DNA from 2 places in the Oceanisphaera sp. genome. Region 1 is predicted to be linked to the other one. Evidence: predicted binding sites of a transcription regulator. Region 1 holds the regulator's gene; the other holds the start of a gene.

Evidence for each region. Region 1 encodes MetJ, which represses methionine synthesis genes. Its sites were predicted from a motif close to AGANNTCTAGANNTCT; they were not measured.
Region 2: a site for MetJ is predicted at 4,028-4,043, ahead of ACTHY5_RS01270 (DUF1852 domain-containing protein). Genes of this name have one in related genera too.

What each region holds. Positions count from the first base shown of each region.
Region 1 covers NZ_JBQDEX010000014.1:21-9,677, reverse strand. Annotated here, with positions in the region: gene ACTHY5_RS02490 (EAL domain-containing protein) at 1-566, shown strand, start outside; gene pckA (phosphoenolpyruvate carboxykinase (ATP)) at 605-2,218, opposite strand; gene hslO (Hsp33 family molecular chaperone HslO) at 2,388-3,251, opposite strand; gene hslR (ribosome-associated heat shock protein Hsp15) at 3,429-3,824, opposite strand; gene nudE (ADP compounds hydrolase NudE) at 3,994-4,551, shown strand; gene cysQ (3'(2'),5'-bisphosphate nucleotidase CysQ) at 4,554-5,393, shown strand; gene metJ (met regulon transcriptional regulator MetJ) at 5,504-5,836, opposite strand; gene metB (cystathionine gamma-synthase) at 6,034-7,194, shown strand; gene metL (bifunctional aspartate kinase/homoserine dehydrogenase II) at 7,194-9,653, shown strand.
Region 2 covers NZ_JBQDEX010000006.1:13,475-23,131, reverse strand. Annotated here, with positions in the region: gene ACTHY5_RS01290 (D-serine ammonia-lyase) at 1-246, shown strand, start outside; gene ACTHY5_RS01285 (transglycosylase SLT domain-containing protein) at 342-944, opposite strand; gene ACTHY5_RS01280 (monooxygenase) at 1,100-1,411, shown strand; gene ACTHY5_RS01275 (methionine synthase) at 1,918-2,946, opposite strand; gene ACTHY5_RS01270 (DUF1852 domain-containing protein) at 2,973-3,950, opposite strand; gene ACTHY5_RS01265 (LysR family transcriptional regulator) at 4,244-5,128, opposite strand; gene ACTHY5_RS01260 (helix-turn-helix transcriptional regulator) at 5,439-6,293, shown strand; gene recC (exodeoxyribonuclease V subunit gamma) at 6,419-9,657, shown strand, end outside.

The DNA of each region.
Region 1 (9,657 bases):
TGACCATTTGGAGTCAACAAGGGTGGTCATTTAAAGTGAGTTTTAATGTGAGCCGTGGCCAACTGATGCATAGCAATTTTAGTGAGGAGTTAAGTTGCTTATTGGCTAAATACCCACTGGTGTTGCCCTCGTTATTAGAGATGGAGTTTCAAGAGTGTGCCGTGTCGGCAGACATTAATGCGGGCGTGGCCGTGTTACAAGCTTGCCGTAAGTTAGGCATTTGCATGTCGTTAGATAACTTTGGCACTGGGTATTCATCGTTAAGTCATCTAAATCAGTTGCCGGTCAATATGCTTAAAATAGACCGCCGCTTTATTAACGATCTGCTCTCTAATGCCCATGATGTCAGTATGGTTGAAAGCGTTATTCAATTAGCATCAGCGTTAAAAATGACGGTAACAGCAAAAGGGGTGGAGTTAGTAGAGCAGGGGACTCGCTTGCAGCAGTTGGGGTGTCGATATGTACAAGGATATGGTATTGCTCAGCCGCTCCCCCCAGAGCATATATTAGACTGGCTTGCCCAATGGAATCGTGAACAAGACAATGCCGCTAATAAAAAAGAGTGAGCGTAAGCCCACCCTTTTTTATCGGTATTAGCTGCGTATTACAGCTGTGGCCCTGCGGCTACCAATGCTTTACCTTCTGGGGTATCAGTAAACTTATCGAAGTTCTCAACAAAGAGCTGCGCTAAGTTTGTTGCTTTATCATCCCATTGGCTGGGGTCAGCGTAGGTATTACGTGGGTCTAAAATAGAGGTGTCTTCTACACCGGCCAAGTGAGTGGGTACGGCGACATTAAAGTAAGGCAGTTCTACAAACTCAGCGTCTTCAATAGAGCCATCTAAAATAGCATTAATAATGGCACGAGTAGCTTTAATAGAAATACGTTTGCCAGTGCCGTTCCAACCGGTATTTACTAAATAGGCCTGAGCACCGACCGCATCCATACGCTTCGCCAGCACTTCTGCATACTGAGTGGGGTGCAAGCTTAAGAAAGCGGCACCAAAACAGCTAGAAAAAGTAGGAGTAGGTTCGGTAATGCCACGCTCGGTACCGGCTAGCTTTGCTGTAAAGCCAGATAAGAAGTGATACTGAGCCTGCTCACGAGTGAGTTTGCTCACCGGCGGTAACACACCAAAGGCATCGGCGGTTAAGAAAATAACTTTTTTAGCGTGGCCTGCTTTAGAAACGGGCTTAACGATATTATCAATATGATAAATGGGGTAAGAAACACGGGTGTTCTCGGTTTTACTGCCATCGTCAAAATCTACGGTGCCATCGGCTAAAACCGTTACGTTTTCTAGTAGAGCGTCACGACGAATAGCGGCGTAAATCTCGGGCTCATTTTCTTTACTCAGCTTGATGGTTTTGGCATAACAGCCGCCTTCAAAGTTAAACACCCCATCGTCATCCCAACCATGCTCGTCATCACCAATAAGGGCGCGATTAGGGTCGGTTGACAGCGTGGTTTTGCCGGTACCCGATAGGCCAAAGAATACGGCTACATCGCCGTTTTTGCCCACGTTGGCAGAGCAGTGCATAGACGCAATACCTTTTAGTGGCAATAGGTAGTTCATCATAGAGAACATGCCTTTTTTCATCTCGCCGCCATACCAGGTACCACCAATAAGCTGAATACGCTCGGTGAGGTTAAATGCGACAAAGTTTTCGCTGTTTAGGCCTTGTTCTTTCCAGTTAGGATTGGTGCACTTAGCACCGTTCATCACCACAAAGTCAGGAACAAAGTTGGCTAGCTCTTCTTCATTAGGGCGCACAAACATGTTTTTCACAAAGTGCGCTTGCCATGCCACCTCGGTAATAAAACGCACTGCTAATCGAGTATCAGGGTTAGCGCCGCAAAAGGTATCAATCACAAATAAACGCTTACCAGATAACTGCTCTGTTACCACGCCTTTTAGCGCCGTCCAAGTATCTTGGCTCATTGGCTTATTGTCGTTTTTACCTTGGTCTGCCCACCACACAGTGTCACGAGTAATGTCGTCACGTACTATGTATTTATCTTTGGGTGAGCGGCCAGTAAAAATACCGGTATCAACGGCAACGGCACCCAGACTGGTTTCGACCCCTTTTTCATAGCCGGTTAAATCAGCTTGAGTTTCTTCAATAAATAGCTGTTCGTAAGAAGGGTTATGCAGGATTTCACTGGCATTGTGAATTCCATATTCAGAAAGGCCGAGCTGCTGTGCCTTGGACGTCATTGTTATCTCCAAAAAGAGCGGAATGGTTACGCATAGATATCACTATGATGTGTTACGCAAGACTAGCAGCAAAGCAGATTTATTTAGGGGATCAAGGTCAAAATTTGGCGTTTTACATAGGTAATTAATATAAAAAGGGGCACAAACCCCCTTGGTATTGTCAACAATATTAGTGAATGGTCGGTGGTGCTTTAAAGAGAGTTTGCAGGTCAGCTAGATTAAAGTGGTAGTGCTGGCCACAATAATCGCAGTTCATCTCGATTTTTCCCTCTTCTGTGACCACATCAGTTGCCTCTGCTTCGCCTAATTGTAGCAAGGCTTGTTCACATTTTTCACGAGAGCAAGAGCAGAGAAAGCTCACTGGTTGTGGATCAAATACCCGCACAGAATCTTGATGGTAGAGTCGATATAAAATTTCATGGGCTTCTAGGCTGAGTAGCTCTTGTGCTTTAATAGTGTGAGTCAGCGCTTCTAAGTGCTCAAAGTCACCTTCTTGAACATTAGGCAACGCTTGTAGCAAAATGCCGGCACACTGAGGCTGCTCTAATTGTGGGTCGGTAAATAGCCAGATACGCGTCTTTAGCTGTTCAGACTGCGCAAAGTAGCTTTCTATACTTTTGCTAAGGGAGTCTTGCCCAAGCTCCACAATACCCTGGTAGCGCTCACCATCGTTTGGGGTAATTGTAATGGCTAAATAGCCCTTACCCATTAGTTCGGCCAAATTATCGGTGTCAGGAATGTCTCCTTCCCAACGTGCTATGCCGCGTAATTGCTGGGCATTATCGCCGTTCACTACAACTAAAGAGACGGGGCCGTCTCCTTGTAGTTGTACGTTAATGTGGCCTTCAAACTTGAGGGTCGCTGTTAGCAGGCTAGTGGCTGTTAATAACTCACCAAGTAGCCGTTGCACGGGAGCGGGGTAATGTTGAGATGCCAGCACCTGTTGATAACTTTGTTGCAGCTGAACTAGTTCGCCGCGCACTTCATAGTTGTCAAACAAGTAGCGGTGCAGTGTGTCTATTGGTTGAGTCATAAAATCCTGTCTCGGCCTAGGGCGCTTGGTTTAAAACTAAAAAATCGTAATGTGATTATATATTCAATATGGGGGCGAGATCCTGACTAACAAGGGTTTTTGCGCTATACGCCTCACGTTCAATTAACGCACGGCTTGGTTGCGGGCATTAGCTGACGGCTTACCGCTCCCAAGGGGTTATTCTTGCCCATGTTTAATTTTAAGCAAAGAGCGTCGTTCTTTTTTGTCGGGTTTACGCTGTGGGCTGGGCGCAAATAGGCTATTGAGCTTACGTGCTTCGGCATTTTGCTCGCGTTTTTTAAGGCTATCTGGAGTTTCTTCATATAATAGTTGTGCTTGTTCGGCTTTGCCTCTGTGCTCAGACAGCTTCAGTACTTGCACTTCTTTTTCATCGTGCCCCTGGCGCAAACGAACAAGAGCGCCCACTTCTATTACTTTGCTAGGCTTACTACGTTGGCCATTATAATGCACTTTTCCACCATCAATCATGGTGCGCGCTAGGCTACGTGTTTTATAAAAGCGCGCCGCCCATAACCATTTATCTAGACGAACGCTACAAGTGGCTTCCTTCATTTGTTTCACTCTTTAATCAGGGACCATTATAAGCGGATAATAGCAGATGCTAAAGCGTGAGGCTTACGTCAAGCTGACATAATAGTGGACTAACATGCTAATCGGTGCAGACGTTGCGGCTCAGTTGCGATAATCTTTGACTAAGCTGAGCCAACAATGGAACAGAAAGATGGCAGACAATAAGCAAAAACCTCAAATACTACATACAGAACTGGTGGCAGAGAGTCGATTGTTTAAGATTGAATCACTACATCTTAAGTTTAGTAATAATGTAGAGCGGGTTTACGAGCGAATGCGTAATAGCGGGCGTGGCGCTGTTATGCTGGTACCCATGCTGGATGAAAAGACTATCTTATTGATCCGAGAGTACTCCGCAGGTAGCCACAGCTATGAGTTAGGTTTTCCTAAGGGATTAATCGACCCAGGTGAAACCGCCATGGAGGCGGGCAATAGAGAGCTTATGGAAGAAGTCGGCTATGGCGCGAGACAGCTCACACATTTAAAACAAGTGAGCCTAGCACCTGGCTATTTTGGTAGTCGAATGGATATCTTATTGGCGCGAGATCTGTATCCTGAACAAAGAGAGGGGGACGAGCCTGAGCCACTTGAAGTAGTACCTTGGCCACTGGATAGTATCGATCAGTTGATGGCCCAGCCCGATTTCAGTGAAGCGCGCAGTATTTGTGGGTTGTTTTTGCTGCAAGACTGGCTCGATAAAAAGGAGTAAGCATGGATATCTCTGCCTTGTTACCTAAGGTTATCGCCGCAGCTCGAGAGTCTGGCGGTATTATTTTAGCCTTGTATAACACAGGGCAATATGAAGCTGAAAATAAAGACGACGATAGCCCTGTGACCAGTGCCGACCTAGCGGCACATGATTACTTAAAAGTGGCGCTTCAAGAGATTGCCGATATTCCCGTGTTATCGGAAGAAGGCTGCGATGTATTATTAACTGAACGCAGTAGTTGGCCCCAGTATTGGCTGGTGGATCCGTTAGACGGTACTCAGGAATTTATTGCCGGTAGCGGTGATTTCTCTACTATGATCGCCTTAATTGATCACGGAAAGCCTGTGTTAGGTGTGGTGTATGGGCCAGTTAACGACTTGCTTTATTATGCCGTGTCGGGGCAAGGTGCTTTTAAAGAAGCTAATGGTGAAACTCACGCTATTTTTGCCAGCCATTATGATGCGCATCAGCCACCGAATCAGCTGCGCATTACGGTAAGCCGCCGCCAAAATGTGGATTGGGTGCGAGCCTGTTTAACCACAGAGTTAGACTATAGCTTGGTGCCTTTGGGTTCTAGTTCGTTAAAGTCGTGTTTGGTAGCGGAGGGCGGTGCGGATATTTATATGCGCATTGGGCCAACCGGCGAATGGGATACGGGCGCTACTCAGTGCATAGTGGAAGAAGCAGGGGGGCGGATTGTAGATTTATATTTAGCGCCGCTGAGCTATAACCGCCGCCATACGCTGATTAACCCCAATTTTATTACCATGGGCGATGCGTCTTTGCCTTGGGCTGATATTTTGGTTGACCCAGAAGGCCATGGCCAGCAGACAAAGCCGTAAGCGGTCAGCTTTAAGCTGGCCAGATTTGCGCTAAACAGGCAGTTTGGTTTGGGTGTTTTTCTTTAACTGACAGCTTAAGGCTGAGAGCTTTCAGCTGTCAGTTGCGCGGTTTATTCGTCGTCGGCTATTTCAAAATCTTCTATTTCAATTCCAAGCTCGGCCATGATCTTGCGCGCATGAGCGGGAATTTGATCTTGCATATCTTTACGTAAATCTTCGTCTTGTGGCAGCGGTTGTCCGGTATATGCGTGCAAAAATGCTTCACACAGCAGCTCGCTGTTAGTGGCATGGCGCAGGTTATTTACCTGACGGCGAGTACGCTCGTCCGTTAATATTTTTAATACCTTGAGCGGTATGGAGACGGTAATTTTTTTTACTTGCTCGCTTTTCTTGCCGTGCTCGGCATAAGGGCTGATATAATCGCCGTTCCATTTCGTTTTCATCATTTACCCGCATCAAGGTTAAAAAATTCGAGCAAGATTGTAACCCCTACATTCTATATTGGCAATCCAACAGCTAAGAGGTTTGGACGTCTGGGTGGCTTGACGGCTTGTGTGGGCTGGGTTACTGTCACACTAGATAATTTTATACAATAAGGGTCGACAGACCCGGATGCTGTTTAGTGGGCAAAGGAGCAAATATGCCAGATTACCAGACTCAAACTCATGCCGTTCGTACCGGTATTGATACCGACACTCAACACGGCGCCGTTACGCCGCCTATTTATTTTAGTAGTACTTTCTCGTTTGCCGATTTTGATAAGCAGCGTCGTTTTGATTATGCCCGCTCGGGTAACCCTACTCGCCAAACCTTAATTGATGCCCTAACGCTACTTGAAAAAGGCGCGGGTGGCGCAGTGACCGCTAATGGCACTGGCACTATTAACCTAATTGTTACCTCTCAGCTGAATGCTGGTGATTTGCTGATTGCTCCGCACGACTGTTATGGCGGCACCCATCGTCTGTTTAATGCCTTTGCCAAAAAAGGCCACTTTAATGTGGAATACGTCGATCAAACGGACGAGACTGCGGTAGCCGCCGCCATGGCGAAAAAGCCAAAAATGCTATGGATTGAAACGCCCTCTAACCCTTTATTACGGGTGGCGGATATTGCTGCATTATGTGCCGCGGCCAAAGAAGTGGGCGCGTTAAGTGTGGTTGATAACACCTTTTTATCTCCCGTATTACAGCAGCCCCTGACCTTGGGTGCCGATTTAGTGGTGCATTCCACCACCAAGTATATTAATGGTCATTCCGATGCTTTGGGTGGCGCCTTAGTGGCCGCTGATGCTGAGCTTGCCGAAGAGCTGCGCTGGTGGGCCAACTGTTTAGGGGTTACAGGACCTGCGTTTGATAACTATCAAACCCTACGAGGCTTACGTACCTTAGGGGTGCGCATGCGCCAGCACTGTGAAAATGCCGATGCACTTTTAACTTATTTACAACAGCAGCCAGCCGTCAAAGCGGTGTATCACCCCAGCCTGCCTGATAGCCCAGGCCACGAGATAGCTGCACGTCAGCAGTCTGGCTTTGGTGCCATGCTGAGCTTTGAGCTAGACACAGATGATGCCGGTATGCGGGCGTTTTTGGCTGAACTACGATTATTTTGCTTAGCCGAATCGCTAGGTGGCGTAGAAAGTCTCATTGCTCATCCGGCGACCATGACTCATGCCGCTATGCCAGAGGCAGATCGTCTTGCTGCGGGCATTACTAATCAATTATTGCGTGTGTCTGTGGGCATTGAAGATGTTCGCGACTTGATCGCCGATTTTGACCAAGCATTTAAGGTGTTAAATACGTAATGGTTCAGTATCAAGGTGAGGCTGTAGCGACACCAAGTCCGACACTCAAGCCAACACTACGTCCGGTGCATAAATTTGGTGGTAGTAGTTTAGCGGATGCGTCCGGCTTTCACCGAGTGGCTAACATTATTGCACAGCTGCCAACGCCGGGCTGTTTGGTGGTGGTGTCGGCATCGGGTAAAACCACCAATCAATTAATTGAGCTACTCAATTTATTTATCAGTGGTGATAGCGCTGCGGCCACGGCATTAGAGGGGATCTACAATTTTCAGCAACAGCTGATTATTAATACTCTTGATGATGAGCAGTCGCCGTTACTCGCGCAATTAGATGACGACATTCATCTTATTGCTACTGTGCTAGAAGAGCAGCAGCTAGATAAATACCAGCAACACTTTATTCAGGCATTTGGTGAAGTGTGGTCGTCACGCTTATTGGCGCAACTATTACTTAACCAAGGCATAGCGGCGGCCAGTGTGGATGCCCGCCGTTTTTTACGCGTGAGTGGTTCACCTGTGCAAGTAGATGAGGACTATTCTCGTCAACAGTTGCAGCCTATTTTGGCCGCGCAGGGGGAGCAAGTACTGGTTGTTACAGGCTTTATTGGTGCTGATGCGCAACAGAGAAGCTGTTTATTAGGGCGCAATGGCTCTGACTTTAGTGCCACCTTACTGGCCGAGCTTGCCGGTAGTAGCGAGACCACCATTTGGAGTGATGTGCCCGGTGTATCTAGTGCCGATCCGCGACGTGTGCAAGGCACTCAGTTGCTGGCTCGGCTGTCTTTATCGGAGGCGGCGGAGCTGGCACGCTTAGGCTCACCGATTTTACACAGTCGCACCTTAGGGCCTGTGGCCAATAGTCAGCAGCAATTAACCTTGCGCAGCAGTTATCATCCCCATGATGGTCATACTCGCATTTTACGCCAACACCCTCGTGAACCCGGGGCGCGCATTGTGACCTGTGTTGATGATGCCGTATTAATTGAAATGACCATTTCTAGTGGTTATCACGACAAAGTTGATGCATTAACTGAGTGGTTAACCCGCCGCGAGCTGGCTCCATTGGCGTGTAAGCGTCGGCCTGAGCGTAAGCTGTGGCAAATTGCCTATACGCCTGAGCAGGCAGTGCAAGCTTTCTCTTTATTGCGCGATCATCAGCCCGCTGGCGGCTTTGAAGATTTACAAGAGCGAGAAGGCTTTTCGTTGGTGGCATTAGTGGGTAAAGGCGTTACGGCTCAGCCTGAGCAGTGTTTGCACTTTTACCACGCGTTAAATGCTCAGCCGCTAGAATTTATTCAACCCGCTAAAAATGGCCTCAGCTTAGTAGGCATTGTGCGAAAAATTCCTCTAGACCCATTATTGCAGTTGCTACATCAAAGTTTGTTTCGCCGGCCTAAACGTGTGGGATTATTGTTATTTGGCCGTGGCAATATCGGTAAAGCTTGGCTTAAGTTGTATCAAGAGCAAAAAACACGTCTAGAGCAAGAGTTGAATGTCACGCTTACTTTGTACGGCGCGTTTGGCTCTCGCGGTGGCGTTGTGGACGGTGAAGGCTTAACGGTTGAGCAGATACTGAACGACTTTCAGCCACAAGCACTAGAGTGGCCGAACTGGTTGGATCATTTAGCTGAGCATGGTTTTGATCAGCTAGTTGCGCTTGATTTTACCGCCTCGGAACACCTAGTGCAGTATTACCCTAACTTGGTTGAGCAGCATATCCATATTGTGGCGGCTAATAAGTTGGCTGGGGCATCTGAGCAAGATTTTTATCTGCATTTTAAGCAATGCTTAGCCGAACATCAGGTGCAGTTTTTAAGTGGCGCGACAGTGGGGGCGGGGTTGCCGGTGCAAAGCAGTATTAAACAGTTGCAGCAATCCGGTGAAAAAATCAGTGCCATTAGTGGTCTTTTTTCGGGCACCCTAAGCTGGTTGTTTCAGCACTTTGATGGCAGTCAGCCGTTTTCTGAGCTGGTATTACAAGCATGGCAACAGGGGCTGACTGAGCCTGATCCACGAGAAGACTTAAACGGTCAAGATGTGAAGCGTAAGCTGGTCATTTTAGCGCGGGAAGCGGGCTTTGATTTAGATCCGGCCCAAGTTAAGGTGCAAAACTTGGTGCCTGAGTCTTTGGCAGAAGTCGATCAAGAGGGCTTTTTTAATCAGTTAACGGCATTAGATGAGCCCTTAGCCGAGGCACTAAGCGGGGCACAAGAGCAAGGCGGTGTATTGCGCCATGTCGCGCGCTTTAATGCGAAAACGGGTCAAGCAAGTGTGGGGCTTGAAGTTGTTAAGGCCGATCATGCCTTTGCCTACTTACGCCCTTGCGATAATGTGTATGCGATTCAGAGCACGCATTATCGACAAAACCCACTGGTGATCCAAGGCCCAGGGGCGGGTCGCGAAGTGACCGCCGGTGCTATGCAGGCAGACTTATGGAATTTGCTGGCCAGTTTTAAATAAATCA
Region 2 (9,657 bases), on a different contig from region 1:
GACATCTTGACCCTGCTGGGTCAGTTAAATCAGCAAGAAGACATTCAATTAGAGCCCTCTGCTTTAGCCGGCATGGCCGGTCCGTGGCGAGTGATTCAAGATCAAGCTTATTTGCAACGGGTAAATTTAACCGCTGAACGCTTAGCCAATGCTCATCATTTAGTGTGGGCCACCGGCGGCGGCATGGTGCCAGAGGCAGAAATGCAACAATACTTAGCCCAAGCGGCAAACATTATGAAGGGATGAAGGGCGAAGAGGAAAACACTCAACCTACAGAGAACGGCTCTGTAGGTTGAGTGTTTTCCTCTTGCCTCCTTACTTCACGCTTCACATTCACTTAATTACCAAAACCAGCCTTTATCTAAGTCATCTTTACACTGCCAATATTGATTAGCATAGCGCTTGGCGCGGGCATCGACTTTACGCGCTACTTTTAGTAACCAGCCCTTACGGTTGTGAGTGCCTCGGCGATAGCCGCCCCAACCATCGTGATAATTTAAATACTGACCATTGGCATCCCACTTAGACACGCCATTAATTTTACTGGTTTTGCTCATATACCAACCCATAAAATCCATGGCATCGTCAAAGTTACTGCGACTGGCCCAACCGTTACCGCTTTCACGCTGATAATCCGCCCAAGTCATTTTTTTTGCCTGCGCATAACCATAAGCATCTGAGGCGCGACCATAAGGAATAAACAAAAAGTAGCGCATGGGGGGCTGAGCATCATGCTTAAAACTGCTTTCTTGATACATCATCGCCATGGTGACATGCACAGGCGCTCCCCATTTTTCTCGGGCTTTTTTTGCCGATTTATACCAACTTTTATGCTCTTTAAAAATGGCACAAATATTTTCCGGGTTACGCGGCGGCGATGCGGCACAGCTGCTCAGTAACAAGATTGCCAGCAAGCAGGCAGAAATGTGTAGCGTTGGGGTCATGATGCTGACTCATTTAAGTAATCAATACCTTAAATAATGCCTCTTCATCGGCAAAACTTCTAGATGGCTCCCGTTTTAAAGGGCGAATATACGTTGTAATAGCTCCTCTAGATTATTCACAGCAAGCTGCTGCTTATATTAAAGGAAGCGTCTTAATGGCCGTTGTACTGCAAATTGATTTTACCTTTCCTACTCAGATGATGGGCGGCACCCTTACCCAAGGCGCACGCGAGCTCGCACATTCCATCAATCAAGAACCAGGATTTATATCTAAAATTTGGACTGAAAATACCCACACCGGCAAAGCGGGCGGCATTTATATATTCACAGACTCAACACAAGCCCAGCGCTACGCCACTATGCACAGCGAGCGTGTTGCCGCCATGGGAGCGACTGATATTCGGGCTCATATTTTTGATATTAATACTGAGCTAACCGATATTAACCATGGGCAGTATCAAAAGTAGCTTGTCGCCTCGCAGTAATACCAATCGCACTAAATAAGTAGTCAGCTTGTACTGCCTGTAAAAGCCGAACAAAGGGGCCACTCCACCGACACGCTGCGGACTAATGACATTCATCGTATCAGCCTACTGCGAACATTCACTGGATGTTCGTTAGGCTAATACGATTCATCACGGCGAGGCAGGCTCGCCCCATCTGGCTTCAACACATGACTTCCCTGTCATGTGATGGTCGGTGGCGTCGCTCCCTTTATCCGGCTCTAGACTGTATAGCCGCCTGTAGTTAGGGCTAGCTGACAGCTCCGAGCCTCAAAGGAGGTAACAGAGATCAGCTCCCACGACCATGAAATGCCATGGACGGCATTTAAATAATAGAACAAATGTTTAGTGTGATTGGTATAACAGGCGACGTGCCGACATGGTGAAAGCCAGCAAGGTTTCTTTATCACAAGTAAAAAAAAAAGCGCTCAACCAGTGAGCGCTTATATTGATGTTAACTTATCGCATGTTTAAGCCGATAATTCTTTTCTAATAATGGCAGCACCGGCACTCAGTGCATTTAACTTACCTCTGGCCACCTCACGAGACAAAGGTGCCATGCCACAGTTGGTACAGGGATAAAGCTTATCCGCATCAACAAACTGCAAGGCTTTACGTAGGGTGTCGGCCACTTCTTCTGGCGTTTCAATGCGGTTATCAGCCACATCAATGGCCCCTACCATCACCTTTTTACCGCGAATAAGCTCCAGTAAATCCATTGGCACATGAGAGTTGTGACATTCTAATGAAATAATATCAATTTTAGACTGCTGCAACTTAGGGAAAGCTTCTTCGTATTGTCGCCACTCAGAGCCCAAGGTCTTTTTCCAATCAGTATTGGCTTTAATGCCGTAGCCGTAGCAAATATGCACGGCGGTTTCACACTTAAGTCCTTCGATGGCACGCTCTAGGGTAGCAATCCCCCACGCATTCACGTCATCAAAAAACACATTAAACGCCGGCTCATCAAACTGAATAATGTCCACGCCCGCCGCTTCTAATTCTTTGGCTTCTTGATTAAGAATTTTGGCAAATTCCCAAGCCAGCTGTTCACGGCTGTGATAATGATCATCATACAAAGTATCTATCATGGTCATGGGGCCAGGCAATGCCCACTTAATCGGCTGGTCTGTTTGCTTGCGTAAAAACTTAGCATCTTCAACAAACACCGACTTTTGACGACTCACAGGCCCCACTACCGTTGGTACGCTCGCATCGTATCGATCACGAATCTTTACCGTTTTACGGTTTTCAAAATCAACCCCATTGAGGTGCTCAATAAAGGTGGTAACAAAGTGTTGGCGTGTTTGTTCACCGTCACTCACAATATCAATGCCAGCATTCGCTTGCTCTTGCAACGACACCCGCAGCGCATCTTGCTTACCGGCAATCAGTGCTTCACCTTCTAGCTTCCAAGGTGACCACAGTTTCTCTGGTTCTGCTAACCAAGACGGTTTAGGCAGGCTACCTGCCGTTGAAGTGGGTAATAATTTTGTCATTATAAATACCATTTAATCCAAATTAATTATACAGCGTAATTTGCTGACCATTTCTCAAGCGTCGCTAGATAGGGCTTAATAAAGTACTCTTCGGTAAATTTACCCTGCTTAATCGCTAGCTTACCGCGCTCTTCTCGGTCATAAACAATTTTTGTTAAAGAGTGATCTGGGTTATTAATGCTTGGTTTATAGCATTGGCCTGCTGGCGCATTAGCATTATAAATTTCGGGACGATAAATTTTTTGGAACGTTTCCATGGTACTAATATTACTGATCAGCTCAAGGTTAGTGTAATCGTTTAACAAGTCACCAAAAAAGTAAAAGGCCAAGGGCGCAACGCTATTTGCAGGCATAAAGTAACGTACATCTAAGCCCATTTTCTTGAAGTATTGTTCCGTTAAAGAAGACTCATTAGGCTGATACTCCACCCCTAATATAGGATGCTCATTTTCAGTTTTATGATAGGTCTTGTTATCCGATACACTTAAGCAAATGACCGGTGGTTTATTAAAGTTTTGTTTGTAACTATTTGAATCAACAAAGTATTTAAACATTTTGCCATGCAAGTCACCAAAGTCTTCAGGGATACTAAAATTGGCTTGGTTTTTATTATGCTCTAGCAACAACACACTAAAATCGTAATCGCGCACATAAGATGAAAAGTTATTGCCAACCATGCCTTCAATACGCTGATTGGTTTTATGATCAACAATGTAGGTTTTTAATATTTCTATGGTCGGAAAAGCATCGCCATTGCCCTCTACATCCATATCGACAGATACGATTTCTAACTCCACAGAGTAACGATCCCCTTTGGGGTTGTCCCACTGCGCCAAGGCATTAAACCGATTGTTAATGGTTCTTAGGGTATTGCGCAGGTTCTCTTGACGGCTTTCCCCTCTGGCCAAGTTGGCAAAGTTAGTGGTCGCGCGGCTGTTGTCTGACGGGTGATAGTTTTCATCAAAGGCAATGCTGCTGATCGTAAATTGAAAGTTGTTACTCATGGTATCGGTATCCCATCGGCTAAGGTTAAATCTAAATTTGTTGTGGCTCTTTCTGGGCTTGATGACCTTGATTAACGAGAAGTCCAGATGTCTAGAGCTAAGCTATGGGTATGTTATACCGCGCCCTTTACATGAACAAAAATGATTTAATTTCATCGATACATGAGTAATTCTCATTAATAGCCAGTTTTGTTATCCGCCAAGCACGATACGTAAACCAACGAGCGTCTGTTTTAAGGTAAGGCGTACAGCGTTACAGGTGCCGCTCCCCAAAAGGATAGGCGCTGCCTTTATTACCTAATGGTTTGCGCTAAAGTGACAAAGTCTTGCAAATAGCTAACTTGCTCCTCGCCCTTGCGTACGCCTAAAAAGATCTGTTTATTAATGCCACTTTCACCAAAGCGCAGGCTTCTAATGTTCATGGTGCTGGCAAACTCATCCACCAACCAGCCCGGCAAGGCACTCACCCCTCGACCCGCCGCCACCATTTGCAACATAATCTCTGTCGTTTCTATGGTCTTATGTTGCTTGACCGTGCACTTAGCCGGATTTAAAAACTGACTAAAAATATCTAAACGCTCGGGGTCTACAGGGTAGCTAAATAGCACCTCATCACTGAGTTGTTCAGGCATTACATGATCTTGCGCAGCTAAAGGGTGAGATGACGAGACCACCAGCCGGTGCTCATAATCAAACACGGGTATAAATATTAAATTTGGCTTATATAAGGGATCCGGTGTCACCAACATATCGATCTCATAGTTATGCAAAGCCCCCAGCCCCCCAAATTGAAACTCTTGCTTAACGTCAATATCAACACTGGGCCACTTCTCAAGATAGGGCTCAATGACTTTTAATAACCACTGATAACAAGGGTGACACTCCACGCCCACTCGTAATGATCCCATCTCACCTTTTGCCATTTGTGATAATAACAACTCGGTGTGCTTAAACTGCGGCAATACTCGATTAGCCAGCGTTAAAATTTGCTCACCGGCATGGGTCAGGCGCAAACTTCTGCCTTCTTTTTTCCATACCGGCGTCTTAAGTAAACCTTCTAATTTTTTAATGCTATGGCTTAATGCCGACTGAGATAAGTTTAGCGTTTCTGCCGCCTGCGTTAAGGTACCCTGCTCTTTTATTGCCGCCAATACTTCAAGATGAAACCGCTCTAACATCGCCACACTCGCTTTTTAATACTCAATACAATGAGTAATATTCATAACTAATATAATAACAGAGTATGGTTTTCATCATTTAAAAGCCATTCATGACGTCATGACTTACACATTCTTACGTTTAACACCAAACATGCGAATCATTTGATTCTAAAAAGCCAAACAAAAAGCAATATTTGATATTAATTCAGTTGGTTTTTAATACTTAATAGGTCATAGTAATAGCATCTTTTATTAAGGCCGTTAGCTAAACCAAGGGGTAACCGGCCATTAATATACCGCAAGCTCACCAGAGGCACCATTGAGCCACATGGAAAAACACCTCACTATTATCGACTTTTATCTCACCTTTTTTGGTCGCTTACGTCGGGCTGATTTAATGCTGCATGGCGAAATGAGTGTGGCAACTGCGTCTCGGGCCTTGTCTGAATATCGTGAGCAATTTCCTGATAGCATCAATTACGATGCTCGTTTAAAAACCTATTTTGCAGCCGATGACTTTGTACCCGCATTTAGCCACAGCGCACAAGATGCACTTAATGTGATCGCTCATGGAACCATAGAACGCTTTATCGTTGAGCTGCAAAAAGCCGATTTATCCACGCTGCCCACCTTGTCGAGTCACTTAGCTCTCAATCAAGCCCAAAGCCTTACCACTATTAGTCAAATAACCAAAGCACTCACCTTAGCCACCCCGCTTGATATTTATTATTACTCGGCCAGCTCTGAGTCTAAGGTACGGTGCGTCTATCCCTTGGCCATTTTTGAAGCCACAGGCACCTGGTATTTTCGCGGTTATGACGTAGATAAAGCCGACTTTCGAATATTTCGTTTTAGTCGCGTCTTATCAGCCAAGCAGGCCAAGCTTAGTGTTGTAGTACCCCCCGATAACGACTGGCAGCAATACGTGACCCTAACGCTGATGCCGCATCCTAAGCACTCTCATCCAGCAGCGCTAAAAATGGATTTAGGTTTGGTTGATAAACCCGTGTGCAATATCAGCACGCGCAAAGCATTAGCCGGATTTTCACTGCGATCTTTGCGAGTAGATGCTTCCTTACAGGGGGTGTTATCGCCGATAGAATATCCGCTTTATCTGGCTAATCGCCATGAATTATTAACCCTAGCGTCTATGGCCATAGCGCCTGGCTTTAATGCCACTTAACAACAAATACATACACTATCGGCCAGCGGTTGCAGCTACTACCAGTCTGATATTTGTCTTCGCTTATCACTGACGGCTATTGCTGTTTTATCCCGCTCTCGAGCTTTATGAATGAGGAATTCCTTATGCTTTCGCCTTTATCTCCAGGCTTTATGGTATTGCAAGGCAACCGCTTAGAAGACTTGCGAGAAGTGGCCGTACATTGGCTGGCCCAGCATCCTTTGGGCCCATTAGAAGATGAATGTATCTTGGTGCAAAGTAACGGCATGGCCCAATGGCTAAAAATGGCCTTAGCCACTAACTCGCAAGGTAAAGGCATAGCCGCGGCACTCAATGTACAACTGCCTGGGCGCTTTATTTGGCAGGCTTATCGGTCGGTGTTTGCCGAGCTACCCACCAGTTCGCCCTTTGATAAAACACCCTTAACTTGGCGCATCTACCGCTTATTGGGGGATTGGCCAAGCCTACAAGCAAGTCTTGGCGATCAGGCCGAGGCGCTGGGTCCGTTGGCCGGATTTTTAACCGCCGATCAAGACCCTCGCCGGCGCTATCAATTAGCTGCCAATTTATCGGATCTCTACGATCAATATCAGCTGTACCGTGCCGATTGGTTAAGTGCGTGGGAAGCCGATCAAGATATTATTATTACCGCCACCGGCCAGCGCCAACCATTAGCCCCAGAGCAGCGTTGGCAAGCCTGTTTATGGCGGGTACTCAGTCAAGATATTCATGGTGAACTGACCACGCAAACCGACAGTCCTTGGGCGACCGCCAGCCGTGCTTTGGTGCATCAGCAATTTATTAAAGAATGCCAACAATATAGCCCAGAGCAGCGCCCCGCCGATTTACCGCGTCGCGTGATAGTATTTAGCATTGCCTCTTTGCCCCGCCAAACGCTGGAGTTATTACAAGCTATCGCTCAATTTACCCAAGTCATGGTGTTTGCCACTAACCCCAGCCAGCATTACTGGGGAGATTTAATTGAAGGCAAGTCGCTGCTTAAGCAAGAATATAAGCGCATTGCTGAGCGTAAAACGCCTGCCAATTTAAACTTGGAAGATTTGCATGCCTATGGTCATCCATTATTAGCTTCTTGGGGTAAGCAAGGCCGCGACTTTTTACACCTGCTTGATGAACACGATCAACCCGACAGTTACCGCCAACACTTTAATCAGCAAAAAATAGACTTATTTAGCGATCCCGGCAACGGCTGCCTCTTGCATCAACTACAATCCGATATTCTAAATTTATGCCCACTTACCGAGCGTCAAGCACAGCACACGATAATTAACCCTGAGCAAGATAACAGCCTGCAATTTATGGTGGCGCATAGCGCCCAGCGCGAAGTGGAGATCTTACACGATCAACTGTTGGCAAGCTTTGCTGAGGCGAAAGAAAAAGGGGAAGTATTACATCCGCGAGATATTCTGGTGATGGTGCCAGATATCAATATCTATGCCCCGCATATTCAGGCAGTGTTTGGTCGCTATTTATCCAGTAACGATGACGCTAACTCGCCACGGGATCCACGGTATTTGCCATTTCATATTTCTGATCAAAGCCAGCGTGGCCAAAATACCCTCTTAATTGCCCTCGAAAAACTGCTGCATTTACCTCAGTCGCGTTTTACCGTTAGCGAGTTATCTGATCTGCTGGATACACCAGCATTACGCGCGCGCTTTGGTATTAATGAAGCCGACTTACCCACTTTGCGCCACTGGATCCACGGAGCCAATATTCGCTGGGGACTCAACGCCGCTCAGCGCCAGCAATTACAGCTCCCTCCTTTAGAGCAAAACACCTGGCTATTTGGTTTACAGCGCATGTTGCTAGGTTTTGCGGTGGGCAATCATGCCAGCTGGCAAGGCATTGAACCTTATGAAGAAGTCGCAGGCTTAGACGCTGCATTAGTAGGCCCGCTTGCCTTATTATTAGATACCTTACAACAGGTACAGCAGCAACTGTTAGCCGAGCACACTCCCACCGCTTGGCTTGAGATCATCGAGCGTTTAGTGGCAGATTTTTTTGTGGAAACTAGCCAAGCCGACAGCTGGGCTATCACTAACTTAGAGATGCAGCTAGAAAGTTTGCAAACCAGCTGGCAAGAAGGCGGCTTGAGCGAGCAATTATTGCCCATTGAAGTGGTGCGAGAAGAATTACTCAATGGCCTAGATGCCCCCACGCTCACCCAAAAATTCTTAGGCGGCTCCATTAACTTTGCCACCCTAATGCCAATGCGCGCCATTCCCTTTAAGCAGCTATGGTTGTTGGGCATGAACGATGGCGATTATCCGCGCAATGTGCGCCCCGCCGACTTCGATTTAATGGCGCTAGATTATCGCCCCGGCGATCGCTCACGCCGTGAAGACGATCGTTATTTATTTTTAGAAGCCCTGCTCTCTACTCGTCAGCGGTTAGTCATCAGTTGGGTGGGCCGAGATATTCGCGATAATACCGAACGCCCGCCGTCGGTTATCGTTAACCAACTTAGAGATCACATTCACGCCGGTTGGCAATTAGCCCCCGAGGCCGCAACGTCTCCTGAAAACGACGTATTAAGTGCTCTCACCACAGAGCACCCATTGCAGCCTTTTAGTCAGCGCTATTTTGAACAAGACCGTGATCCACGCCTGTTTACCTATGCTAAAGAGTGGCGCGCCTTGCATACCCAGCCAAAACAACCAGCGGCTCCCAAAGAGTTAGCGCCTTGGCAACCTCAAGCTGCCATTACACTGCGCGATCTCAGCCGTTTTTTACGTCACCCATCCATGTACTTTTATCAGCATCGTTTAGGTATTCAATGGTTTGATAATAATCAAGAAATTGAAGATAACGAGCTATTCAGCACCAGCGGCCTCGACAGTTGGAAGTTAAGACAACAACTGATAGAACGCGTAACCGCAGAGCTTACCCAGCAGCCCAAGCTTGCCATTACTGATAGCCTAAATCAGAACTTAGCCCGTTTACAGCGCGCCGGCAGCTTGCCCATGATGCCATTTGCCGCGCTAGTACAAGCGGCATTAAGCGATGAATTAACGCCTCCCCTCACTGAATACCAACAAGGGCTGGCCGACTACTCACAGCGATTACCCCTAGCAGTACAACAGCTCAGCATGGGAGCGCTAACGCTTAACGATGGATTGGCAGATATTCGCCATAATGGCGAGGGGAAATTCGTGCGCCTGATCATGCAAGCCAGCAACTTACACTCAGGTCAAAGCTATAAATATGAGCACTTAATACGCCAGTGGCCCGCCCATGTGTTTGCGCAATTATGCCAGGGCGTAGAAACCCATTTATTCGGCCCCAACACCCATATTATTTTGCCATCCATGACATCTGAGGCAGCTCAGACATTGTTGTT